DNA from 3 places in the Shewanella indica genome. Region 3 is predicted to be linked to each of the others. Evidence: predicted binding sites of a transcription regulator. Region 3 holds the regulator's gene; each other region holds the start of a gene.
What was found. The regulator sigma-54, encoded in region 3, starts transcription at its own class of promoters, with help from an activator protein. The targets are predictions, from matches to a motif close to GTTGGCACGNNNNTNGNNT.

Region 1: flgB (flagellar basal body rod protein FlgB) is a predicted target of sigma-54. The motif match lies at 1,497-1,515, and genes of this name have one in related genera.
Region 2: SIL79_RS12905 (flagellar assembly protein FlgT) is a predicted target of sigma-54. The motif match lies at 2,511-2,529, and genes of this name have one in related genera.

What each region holds. Positions count from the first base shown of each region.
Region 1 covers NZ_JAWXXR010000001.1:2,884,210-2,888,429, forward strand. The annotation lists gene SIL79_RS12935 (chemotaxis protein CheV) at 1-395, shown strand, start outside; gene SIL79_RS12940 (CheR family methyltransferase) at 540-1,373, shown strand; gene flgB (flagellar basal body rod protein FlgB) at 1,549-1,947, shown strand; gene flgC (flagellar basal body rod protein FlgC) at 1,950-2,366, shown strand; gene flgD (flagellar hook assembly protein FlgD) at 2,381-3,064, shown strand; gene flgE (flagellar hook protein FlgE) at 3,119-4,220, shown strand, end outside.
Region 2 covers NZ_JAWXXR010000001.1:2,877,459-2,881,678, forward strand. The annotation lists gene SIL79_RS12895 (BCCT family transporter) at 1-433, shown strand, start outside; tRNA gene SIL79_RS12900 (tRNA-Arg) at 1,153-1,228, opposite strand; gene SIL79_RS12905 (flagellar assembly protein FlgT) at 1,284-2,441, opposite strand; gene SIL79_RS12910 (FlgO family outer membrane protein) at 3,140-3,790, shown strand; gene SIL79_RS12915 (LPP20 family lipoprotein) at 3,790-4,220, shown strand, end outside.
Region 3 covers NZ_JAWXXR010000001.1:928,579-932,798, forward strand. The annotation lists gene lptA (lipopolysaccharide transport periplasmic protein LptA) at 1-19, shown strand, start outside; gene lptB (LPS export ABC transporter ATP-binding protein) at 16-744, shown strand; gene SIL79_RS04280 (RNA polymerase factor sigma-54) at 840-2,303, shown strand; gene hpf (ribosome hibernation promoting factor) at 2,335-2,622, shown strand; gene ptsN (PTS IIA-like nitrogen regulatory protein PtsN) at 2,625-3,068, shown strand; gene rapZ (RNase adapter RapZ) at 3,065-3,919, shown strand; gene SIL79_RS04300 (HPr family phosphocarrier protein) at 3,906-4,181, shown strand.

The sequences.
Region 1 (4,220 bases), 2.0 Mb from region 3:
AGCAGCATTATCATATTATGGTGATTGACGACTCCTCTGTGGCGCGCAAACAGATCATTCGCGCATTGTCTTCGTTGAATCTGCAGATAGATACCGCTAAAGATGGTCGGGAAGCATTGGAAAAACTGAAGAGTATAGCGTCTGGTATGGACAATGTTGCCGATGAAATCCCGTTGATTATTTCGGATATCGAAATGCCGGAAATGGATGGTTACACTCTGACTGCCGAGATCCGTGATGATCCCAAACTGAAAAATATCAAGGTAGTGCTGCATACCTCGTTGAGCGGGGTATTCAATCAAGCCATGGTACAGAAAGTGGGCGCCAATGATTTTATTGCCAAGTTCAACCCCGACGAACTGGCTTCTGCTGTTAACAAGCATCTGAGTCTATAGCCTTTGTCTGCTGTGACTTTTTATGGCTATAGTGAGTTGGTCTGCTTGTGTTGCAAATGGGGCTGGGGTATAACGCAGCCCCAGTTTTTAAATGTTGCTGCCTCGATTCGCAGTGACGTTTTTACGGATAGTTAGGACACTAAGGTGCCAGATAAATCTCTCGCAGAAACTGAGTACAATCAATTCAGGCTGTTTCTTGAGCAGCACAGTGGCATTGTATTGGGTGAGAACAAACAGTATTTGGTTCGCAGCCGCTTGGCGCCTTTGATGGGGAAATATGGTTTGCCATCCCTGTCGGACGTTGTTAAGCAATCGATGCGACCCACAGAGCGCCAATTACGGGCTGAAGTCATTGATGCCATGACGACCAACGAAACTCTTTGGTTTCGGGACAAGTATCCTTTTGAATTACTTGGCAATACATTGTTGCCCGGTTTTGCCAAGTTGGGGCGGCCATTGAAAATTTGGTCGGCGGCCTGCTCTTCCGGACAGGAGCCCTATTCACTGGCGATGACAGTGCTCGAATATCAACAGCGTAAGCCAGGGGCGTTGCCGGGTGGGGCGGTAATCCAGGCCACAGATCTATCGCCGTCCATGCTCGAGCGTTGTAAAAATGCCGAGTATGATAAGCTGGCATTGGCCCGGGGCCTGTCCGAAGAGCGCAAGCGTCAGTTTTTTGAAGCTATGCCCAATGGTAATATGCGGGTTAAAGACAATGTGCGCCGTTTGGTCAGCTTTAGGGCTCACAACCTGCTTGAAAGTTACACTTTACTCGGCAAGTTCGACATCATCTTTTGCCGTAACGTACTTATCTATTTTGCCCCGGAGGCAAAGGCAAAAATACTGCGGCAATTTGCTGCCGCTCTCAATCCCAAGGGGATACTGTTTTTAGGGGCCAGCGAGTCGATTGCCGGTTTGACCGATGAATTCGACATGGTGCGCTGTAACCCAGGCATCTATTATCAAAAGAAAAATTAACAACCTAATTATTTGATTTTTAATTGAATAATTTGAAAGGCTCGTCAGCTTGAACGGGCCTTTTCTGTCTTACTTTTCACCCTAACGGCCATCATCTTCGTATCTGTTATCCTCCACTCTACATCTGGCACAAAGCTTGCTTTGTTTTTATCGAGTCATTGGAGGAGGCGGTTTTATGGCGATCAGTTTCGATAAGGCCCTTGGCATACATCAATACACTCTGGGTATTCGCGCCCAGCGTGCCGAAGTGCTTGCCAGCAATATAGCCAATGCCGATACCCCACACTACAAGGCTCGGGATGTGGACTTTTCTTCGGCGTTGCAGGCGGCCAAAGGGCGGCAGCAGGGAATGAATATGGCGGCAACGTCTGAAAAGCATTTCGACCTCAAGGCGCTGACAGCCCAACATGTGCAATATCGGGTGCCGGATCAACCGGACACTGGGGATGGCAACACAGTCGATATGCAAAAAGAGCAGCAGGCCTTTATGCAAAATGCGCTTGAATATCAGATGTCGCTCGGATTCCTCGACGGTAAGTTCGCCGGCATGAAAAAGGCATTGAAAGGAGATTAACCATGAGCTTGTACAATATCTTCAATGTTGCGGGTTCGGGAATGTCGGCGCAGTCGGTACGCTTGAATACTACCGCCAGTAACATAGCCAACGCAGATTCTGTTTCTTCCAGTATCGATAAGACCTACAAGGCACGGCATCCTATTTTTGAGGCCGAGCTGGCCAAGGCGAACGGCCAACAGCAACAAGGCGCTGCGGTAAAGGTAAAGGGTATAGTGGAAAGCGATAAACCTTTACTGAAAGAGTATTCGCCGGATCATCCCATGGCCGATGCCGACGGTTTTATCTACAAACCTAATGTCAATGTAGTGGAAGAGATGGCCGATATGATTTCCGCCTCCCGTTCCTATCAGATGAATGTTCAGGTAGCCGATGCAGCCAAGTCCATGCTGCAACAAACCCTGAGAATGGGCAAATAACGGAGGCATAGCCCATGAGCGTCAATTCAGTTAACCCTTTTCTCGACAGTATCCAGGTGCAATCGGGTACTGAAACCAAGAAAAGCAATAATCAACAACTGACCCAGGAAGACTTCTTTTCGCTGCTGAGTCAGCAGTTGTCGATGCAGGATCCTTTTAAGCCGGTGGATAACGATCAGATGATCGCCCAGATGGCGTCGTTTGCCACAGTGGATGGTATCTCTAACCTGAATGAAGAAATAGTTAACCTCAATTCGTTAATGACTTCGAGTCAGGCATTGCAGGCATCTGGCCTGGTAGGGCAAAAAGTGTTGATCCCGGCGGGCACCGGCTATGTTTCCGAGGAAGACCCAACGCTTAAAGGGGTAATCACATCACCGGAAAAGATCCCTTCAATTAAAGTAACGATTGAAGATGAAGCCGGTCAGGTGATCAAAACCTTCGAGGTCGACGGTAGTGCCGGCGGCAATATAGATGTGGAATGGGATGGCCTGGATAAGGACGGAAACCCTGTCGATAAAGGCATCTATACCATGAAGGCCAGCGGGGTTGTTGATGGAAAGTCCCAGGATCTTATCGTCAGTTCCTATGCCCACGTGACCAGTGTATCACTCAACTCTGCCACCGGCGCCGTGTTGAATCTAAGAGGTATTGGCGGGATCAGATTGGCCGATGTGCTGGCTGTTTCCGAAGTTTAATTCTGTTTCTGCCCCGGCTGCGCCGGACAGTATCTGAAAATCATGAGGTGAATTATGTCTTTTAACATTGCTCTGAGTGGGATTGCTGCGGCGCAGAAAGATCTCAATACCACGGCCAACAATATTGCCAACGTTAAGACGATAGGCTTTAAAGAATCCCGGGCCGAGTTTGCTGATGTGTACGCCAGCTCGATTTTCTCCAATGGTAGAACCACTGTGGGCGGCGGTGTCACCACCACTCAGGTGGCACAGCAGTTCCATCAGGGTAACCTGAACTCCACCAACAATGCGCTGGATATGGCGATCAACGGTGGTGGTTTCTTCGTGACATCATCCAGTGTCGGCAGTCAGGATTACTCTTTCACCCGCGCCGGAGCTTTTAAGCGTGATGACAACGGCTTTTTGGTCGATGCTGCCGGTAATTATCTGCAGAGCTTCCCGGTCGATAAAGATGGTAACTCCACTTCTGTGAGTCTGACTACCACCAAGCCGGTGCAGATCCCGGATACTGCCGGTAGCCCGCAGAAAACCAACAATGTTGGCATTAGCATGAACCTGGACTCCACTCAAGAAACTAAAGATCCGGCGCTGTTTGACCCATCCAAGTCAGATACTTTTAATAACTCCACTGCAGTGACCATTTATGACTCTTTGGGTAACTCCCACACCTTGACCACTTATTTTGTGCGTCCGGAAAATGGTGCTCATACCGGTGAGAGTAACTGGGTGGCCTACTACGCCATTGACGACAAGCCGGTCAATCTGGGCGGCGGCGCCGGAACCTACAACACGGACACTAACGGTGACGGTACTGCGGATGGTACAGGCACAGCACAAACTGCAGGTGGCTGGACTGGTGCCGTGCTTAAGTTCAACGATGTCGGCGGTTATATAGGTTCCGATCCTGCGGTGATCACCACAGAGCAGTTGGGGGTTGGTGGGGCCAACGTTCTTGGTCCTGCTGCTGACGGCACTCAAGCGATAACCATAGATTTCAACAATCCGACCCAGTTCTCGGAAAAGTTCAACGCCACGGAATTGACGCAGGATGGTGTAACAGTGGGCCGTTTGACTAATGTGGAAGTGGGTACAGACGGGTTGATCTCTGCTAAGTACAGCAATGGCTCAACAGTGCCTCTGGCACGGGTGGCGTTGG
Region 2 (4,220 bases), 1.9 Mb from region 3:
GAGTACTTTAGCGCGGATCCAAGAGATTGGCTGGCAGCAACATCTAGAGCAGCTCATCACGATCCCAGAGAAAACAGAAGTGCTACAGTTTTTACAACATGACATTATGGCGGTGATGCATGAAGTAGCCGACGTCTTCAAACAAAACGGGATCAACACACACATCACATCACATGAACACGCGTGTTCATTGATGGTTGACCACGGAGATGAACGTAACTTTGTCTATGGTGCTTGGGCACGAGAAGCGAGCATTCCGTCCTTTATTGGCGAACGTAGTCAATCTCGTCCCAAATCGCAGTTATACATTGAAGTCTATTTGAATGAAGGCGCTCAGCAATACAACATCTGTGGTTACAACCGCAATCAACTGATTGCTGATATTCTTGACCAATATGAGAAACATCTTCATTTCCTCAATCGGGTACGTTAGTTCCCTTTGCCCGAGATGACCACATCTCGGGCTTTGCCGCGGGAGGTAGTCTCTCCGAAAAATAACCGCAGCAATAAGTAGAATTTTCTCTGACCTCTCCCCACGGGCCAGCTAAAGCTGTTCAAATTTATTTCGGATAAATTTGTGGGAAAGGTCATAGGTATACACCTAATTCCCAGGCTCAGGCGGAACTGTGACCGTCGAAAACAGGGCCGAATTTTGTTCCCGACAAATTCGGCATTTCCTACCTCCTTGTAGGTCAGATGTTTTCGTCGAGGCTACTATCGAATTTGTTCCAGACAGATGTCGGCATACACTCCATCCATGGAGATAAGGGATGGGGTCACAACAACTTCCCAGTTTAACGGTCAGCTCACCATCCATGACTCGCGCTCGAAAGCATGTTACAGCGCAGCTCTCGTCATGTCACAGGAGAGCCTGTGCCAAAAGGACCGTTCTCGGACGTCCTGTCCTTCACGGCATTTGAGCTTCCTGCCCATCCGCACCGCAGGTGATGGGTTATTGCTTAGCGGGAAGCTAAATCCAAGTTGGTTGGCTACTTTGGGCTTTAAAACAACGATGGCTACATCACCAACTCAATGTTTTTAAAAGAGAAAACTATCAGAGAACAAAATCATTAATTTGAAGCGCCTGAATCGGCAGAGGATGGGTTCTAAAAAAGCTTGAGACTTATGCAAGCAGGCACAAGAAGAAAATGCTGGTCTCCCCACAGGGACTCGAACCCCGATCGGTCGCTTAGGAGGCGACTGCTCTATCCTGTTGAGCTATAGGGAGACGCCAGTGATTATACTGGTTTTCACCCGGATGAAAAGGCTTTGGATTTAATTGCTTAAATCTTAATCGCGATGTCATTCACCTGAATGTTAAGGGCGGCATTTTCACCACTGAGCACTGCGATGGCACTTTCCTCTGTGACTTGATCTATGGTGATTTTCGCCCGGGTTTCTCCGGCCACGGCGCGCATCTGGTTCATGCGGTCGGGCAGGTTTTGTTGCAGCACTATTTGGAACTGATCACCCACGCGGATGCCGTTGCGTCGCCCCAGGTTGAGTATCACTCTATCCTGTTGGCGCACGACTATCTGTGCCAGCAGAGGTCTGCAGGCCAGTGCCATATCGATATCTTTACTGGCATTGGCCAACACCTTATCTATGGCCTGCCCGTAACTGGCACGCCAGAATCTGTCGCTGTTGGGAGGGACGGATTCATTTTTGGCAAACTCCCAGGGGGCGGAAATGCTGTAGTTCTGATACCAGATCTGCTCGCCGCTGATCCCATGATAGAGGCTGAGCTGCAACTGAAATAGCCGCAGCGGCTCGTTGTCCCATAGGCCCATAAAGCCGGATTCGACCGGTTCGGTGGAGATATCTATGATTTGCGGCAGCAACAGATATTGGCTGTCGGTAATTTCACTTATCCAGGTCGGCAGGCGGTAGCCGCGGATATTGATAAGCTCCTCTTTGATATCCAGCCGCTCGTTGGCGTGCAGGTGAGCAAAGCTGGTGGAGGATTGTTTATCCAGCGTTGCTGCTATCCGTTCGGACAGGCTTCGCTGGAAATTTTCCAACTGACCATAACGCAGTTGGCTTCTGTCTTTAATGGCGGCCTGGGGGACCAGGATAGCGGCCTTGATGGCTGAGCTTTGGCACTTGTTATCCGGGCCGTCGAGAATATCGAGCCGCATAACCACTTTGAGCTTGTCTCCCTGGCGCATTTCGCTGACCAGTTCGACACTGCTTATTTGCGCCTGGCTGGAGAGGCTGAAATCGTTTTGGGTCAAGCGCCCCTGGCTGACACTCTGGGTCGATTGAAAACTGCCACCACGGGAGAGCAGTGCCATGTTGATGGCGTTGTCCATTGCCGCTTCCCGTGCCTGGGTTAGATTGCCATTGATTATTTTGGCTTCACCTCGGGCCTCGGTCCACTCTGCCATGGCGTTGAGGCTGATGCCCAGCAACGGCAGCAAGAACAAGGGGCACAATCTCATAAGGCGGTTCCTCAAAATGGAAGTCAGGGTGACGGAATTTTGCCGCCACTTAAGCTGGTATCGCTTGGTATTCAAATTTTATGCCAGAGAGAGGCAGGGGGTACTGTGTTATTTGTGAATGCCAGGCTAAAGAACGGCAAGCATTTGCCGATAAAGCCAAAGAAGCTTTCGACAAACCTTGTTGTCCGAAAGAGCAAGGCTGGATAAATAAGTAATACAAGTGGTTCGGCCATTTCACGTCAGTTACTACGGCCAATGAGATGCTCAATTAGGCTTATTTCTCAAAGTTGTTAAACACGACTAAACCTGAGAACTCGCCGGTGGACGCTGAGGGCTAAGGAAGGTGCGAATAAGTTCTCGTGGCACTTTCTTGATGCAGTGAGTCGGTTGCTGTGTGGCTTACTGGCCTGCCTGCTGTGTTGTGCTTCTTGCAAAGGCCTGGGGGCATTTGCCGTTGCATCCAGACCTGTAAGCCGAAGCAGAGCACATATGGGGCTTGTTCGCACCTTCCCTAAGTTCTTGGTTGGTATTTTATTTGCATAGTTTTATTGCAAATAAAAAGAGCTTGGCATTATTGGCGCTGACGATGTTACCGACACTATTACTGTCTACAACGTCCTTGGGTCAATCCTGCAGGTGTTGTATGACTGACGAAGTAGAATAAGCCTGCTGGTTCAAGGTTTACGTCAGGCTCCTGAATGAAGTTAACAGCCCACTCCGGCAACAGTGAGACGGATATTATGTATAAAGCCCTGTGTATATTGCCTTTACTTCTGCTGTCTGCCTGCAGTACGACATCACAGCAACCGCAAGCTGAGTTCAAGCCGCAACAAGCACCAGTCAATCTATTGGCGCATCAGTTGGTGGATGAATTGGTAATCCATAATGATGCTCTCAAACCGACTCAGCCGCTATTGGTGATGACGCCTGCGATAGTGGAGGATATGCAAGGCAGTAATGCACTGGCCTCACAGCTACAGCAGAGCTTAATGACGGCTTTTCATCAGCGCGGCTTTAATCTGGTGGATTTGAACCTGGCCGAAGCGGTGCGGGTAACGCCACAGGGGGATTTTATTCTTACCCGCGACTGGCAACAATTGCCGACGGATATTGCGGTGGATCATGTACTGGTCACCAGCATGAGCCAGGCTAAAGGTGAGATCTTGTTCAACAGTCGGATTGTTAACGTCAATAACAATCGGGTGCTTTCGACGGCCGGGGCGCGGGTGCTTGAGGCGCAACTACCGGGTTATCTGGCGCCATCCCACAAGGTGGTGTCAAAAGAAGGCCTGCTTTATCGCTATGAAAACCGCGGAGAAGATAAGAGCCGGATAGTGGGAGACAAGTAATGAAGTATTGGAACAACACACTGACATTGGTCACGCTGGTATTGGCGTTAGTTCTGGGTGGCTGCGCCGATAAGGACAGATATGTGCAGTGGGAGACAGAGGCGCCAAGCAGTTTTCCCAAATTGACGGCAATAGGCTATGCCCCGCTGGCCAGCCAACCAGCCAAGGAACAGTCGCAAAAGGTGCTGATGGCGATGCAAGCATCCAAGATTGCCGCTTATCGGGAACTGGCCGAACAAGTTTATGGCCAACGTTTGTCGGCTGATAGCAAGGTCAGTGACTGGATGTTGAAAGGCGATAATATCCAGGCCTCGGTTTCCGGGGTGATCCGCGGCGCCAGGGTTGTGCGCAGTTATCCGACCGGCGATCATTATGTGACCGAGCTTGAGCTGGACTTCGCCCAGGTGTGGGATCTGTATCAGCAACAAAA
Region 3 (4,220 bases):
GCAGCAGGAGCCGCAATGACCAGCACCCTGACGGCACAAAACCTGGCAAAGAGTTACAAGAAGCGCAACGTAGTCAAAGATGTCAGCCTATCGGTCAATACCGGCCAGATCGTGGGGCTGCTGGGCCCCAACGGGGCGGGCAAGACGACTACCTTCTATATGGTGGTTGGCCTGGTGCAGAGTGACAAGGGCCGTATTTTCATTGACGACGACGAGCTGACCTTGGATCCCATGCACCTGCGTGCCCGTAAAGGCATAGGCTATCTGCCACAGGAAGCCAGTATTTTCCGCAAGCTGTCGGTACATGACAACATCATGGCCGTACTGCAAACCCGCAAAGAGCTCAACAGCGACGAGCGCGAGGAACAACTCGAACAGTTGCTGGAAGAATTCCACATTACCCACATACGTGACAGCCTGGGGATGTCCCTCTCCGGCGGTGAACGCCGCCGGGTGGAAATCGCCCGGGCATTGGCCGCCAATCCACAGTTCATTCTGCTGGATGAGCCGTTCGCCGGTGTGGATCCCATCTCAGTTATCGATATCAAGAAAATCATCGAACAGCTTAAGTCCCGCGGTTTGGGGGTGCTGATCACAGACCACAATGTTCGCGAAACGCTCGACGTTTGTGAGCGAGCCTACATTGTCAGCCATGGGCAGTTGATTGCCGAGGGCACACCCGCTGAAATCTTGGACAACCAGCAAGTGCGTGCTGTGTACTTAGGCGAACAATTCAGGCTATAGTTAGGATCATGTCATCCGGCGGCAATTCCGGGTATTATAGTTTGTTATTATTGAATTTTTTCCTTGAAAAATAACGAGTAGGGATTAGCGGTATAATGAAAGCGTCACTCCAGCTCAAATTGGGTCAACAGTTGACCATGACACCTCAGTTGCAGCAGGCAATTCGCCTGCTGCAACTGTCGTCCCTTGAGCTGCAGCAGGAAATCCAGGAAGCCTTGGAAGCCAACCCTCTGTTGGAGATGGCCGAGGACAACCAGGATGACGCTATCGACGACAACCACAAGGAAAACGACGCCGGCGAATTGAGCGTCAAGCAGGAAGATGGTTCCACGGTAGAAACCTCAGAGGCATTGAACAATGAGTCTATGCCGGATGAATTGCCTATGGATACCACCTGGGATGAAGTCTTTACCGCCGCCAGCGCCTCAGGGCCGGCTATGGGCCGTGAAGATGACATGCCCTTCCAGGGTGAAACCAGCGAAGGTCTCTATGAACACCTGGAATGGCAAAAGAACCTGACCCCGTTTTCCGATACCGACGACGCCATTGCCACCGCCATCATAGATGCCATTGACGAGCAGGGCTATCTAACCCAGAGCACTGAGGAGATCCTCGAAGCCATGGGCAACCCTGAGATTGAGCTCGATGAAGTCGAGGCGGTACTCAAGCGGATCCAGCACTTCGATCCCATCGGCATCGCCTCCAGAGATCTGCGCGAATGCCTGCTGATCCAATTGCAACAGTTCAACGCCGACACCCCGCATCTGGCCGACGCCCGCTTGTTGATTGACGAACATCTGGATCTCATCGCTACCCGCGACTTTCGCACCCTAATGCGTAAGACCAAGCTCAAGGAAGATCAACTGCGTGACGCCATCAACCTTATTCAGAGCCTCAATCCCCGCCCCGGTTTGCTGGTGCAGCCGATGGACGAGGAATATGTGATCCCGGATGTCAGCGTCTGGAAGAAGAGCGGCCGCTGGGTAGTGGAGCTCAATCCGGACTGTATGCCCAAACTCGGGATCAACCAACAGTATGCTGCCATGGCCCGTAGCGCCCGCAGCCAATCAGACAGCCAGTTTATTCGTGGTCATCTTCAGGAAGCCAAATGGTTTATCAAGAGCCTGGAGAGCCGCAACGACACCCTGCTCAAGGTGGCCAACTGCATAGTGCAGTTCCAGCAGGGATTTTTTGAATATGGTGAAGAGGCCATGAAACCCATGGTACTCAACGATATTGCCGAGGCGGTCGAGATGCATGAATCGACCATCTCCAGGGTCACCACTCAAAAGTATATGCATACCCCGAGGGGAATATTTGAATTGAAGTACTTCTTCTCCAGCCATGTCGGTACCGAAGATGGCGGAGAATGCTCTTCCACGGCGATCAGGGCTTTTATCAAGAAGCTCGTGGCAGCGGAAAACCAGAAGAAACCTTTGAGCGACAGCAAGATGGCACAACTTCTGGCAGAACAGGGAATCAACGTTGCAAGACGCACCATAGCCAAGTATCGCGAGGCTATGATGATACCACCGTCGAACCAGCGTAAGAGTTTATAAATCCACAGTTGGAAATTGGAGGAATCTTTCTATGCAAATCAACCTGACAGGACATCATATCGAGATCACCGACTCACTGCGTGACTATGTGGAAAGTAAGTTTTCGAAACTTGAACGCCATTTCGAACAGATCAATAATGTGCACGTTGTGCTCAATGTACAAAAACTGCAACAGATTGCCGAAGCCAAGATCAACCTCACAGGCGGCGAAGTCTATGCAACTTCTGAACATGCCGACATGTATGCCGCCATCGACGTTCTGATTGATAAATTGGATCGTCAGGTCATTAAACATAAAGAAAAGCTGACAAAACACTAACGATGGAACTGAGTACCATCCTGCGGCCGGAGTGCACTACCTGTGCCACTCCGGGCAGTAAGAAAAAGGTACTGGAGCTAATTAGCGATCTCGCCAGCGCCCAGTACCCCACCCTTTCCTCTCAAGCGATTTTTGAAAGCCTTTTGGCCCGCGAAAAGATGGGGAGCACAGGTATAGGTAATGGTATTGCGATTCCGCATGGCCGGCTGCCTGATATCACAGAGCCGATTGCCGTGCTGGTCAAATGCGAAGAGCCTATCGCCTTCGATGCCATAGACAACCAACCGGTGGACATACTGTTCGCCCTTCTGGTTCCCGCAGATCAATGCCAACAACATCTGAGTACCCTGTCTGCCATGGCTGAAAAGCTCAGCGACAAAGCAATACTCAAGCAGTTGCGTAAATCCCGCGATGAAACAGAACTCTATCAGGTGATCACAGGATGAAACTCGCTATAGTCTCAGGCCGCTCCGGTTCCGGAAAATCCGTTGCCCTCAGGGTACTCGAAGACCTGGGTTACTACTGTGTGGATAATCTGCCCCTGCCCATGATAGGCAGCCTGCTGGAAAACCTCCGAGGCAGCAATGATCTGGTCGCCATCAGCATAGATGTGCGCAACATGCCGGATCAGGAAAAAGTGCTGGAAAAACAGTTGGCGGCACTGCCGGAAAACACCCAACTGACCAGCTTCTTCCTCAACGCTTCCGATAAAGTACTCCTTAAACGCTACAGCGAAACCCGCAGATTACACCCCCTATCCAAGAGCACTGTCTCGCTGCAAGATGCCATCAAGCACGAAGGTAAGTTGCTGGAGCCTATGTCGAAACTGGTGGATCACTACATAGATACCTCGGCACTGAATATCTATGAACTCAGTGACAAAGTACGGGAAATTCTGCTGGGTAGCGTCGACAAAGAGTTGGTGATCAACTTCGAATCGTTCGGCTTCAAGCACGGCATGCCCCAGGAAGCCGACTTCATGTTTGATGTGCGCTTTCTGCCCAACCCTCACTGGGAACCGGCGCTCAGGCCGCTGACTGGGCTGGATGAGCCGGTACAGGAATTCCTTATCCGTCAGCCACTGGTGAACAAATTTATCTGGCAGATAGAGAATCTGCTGGAAACCTGGCTACCGCACCTTGAACGCAACAACCGCAGCTATCTCACCATAGCCATAGGTTGCACCGGCGGCCAGCATAGATCTGTCTATGTCGCCGACCAGCTGGCCAAGCGTTTTGGCAACAGCAAACACAAGGTACAGGCCCGCCACAGAGAGCTGGGCAATGGCAAAGGTTGAACGGGAAGTCACCATAGTCAACAAGCTGGGCCTGCATGCCCGCGCCGCCACTAAGCTGGCGGTGCTGGCCAGCGAGTTCGAAGCCGATATCACTCTGATCCAGGGCGAGAAAAAGGCCTCGGCCGCCAGCGTGCTTGGGCTCTTGATGCTGGAAACCGGTCAAGGCAAAACCATACGCCTTATTGCCGAAGGCCCGGATGCCGAACCCGCAATGGATGCCATCTGCGCTCTGATAAACGCCCGTTTCGACGAAGCCAGCTGAAGTCTTAGGGAAAGACACAACACAGCAGGCAGTACGGTA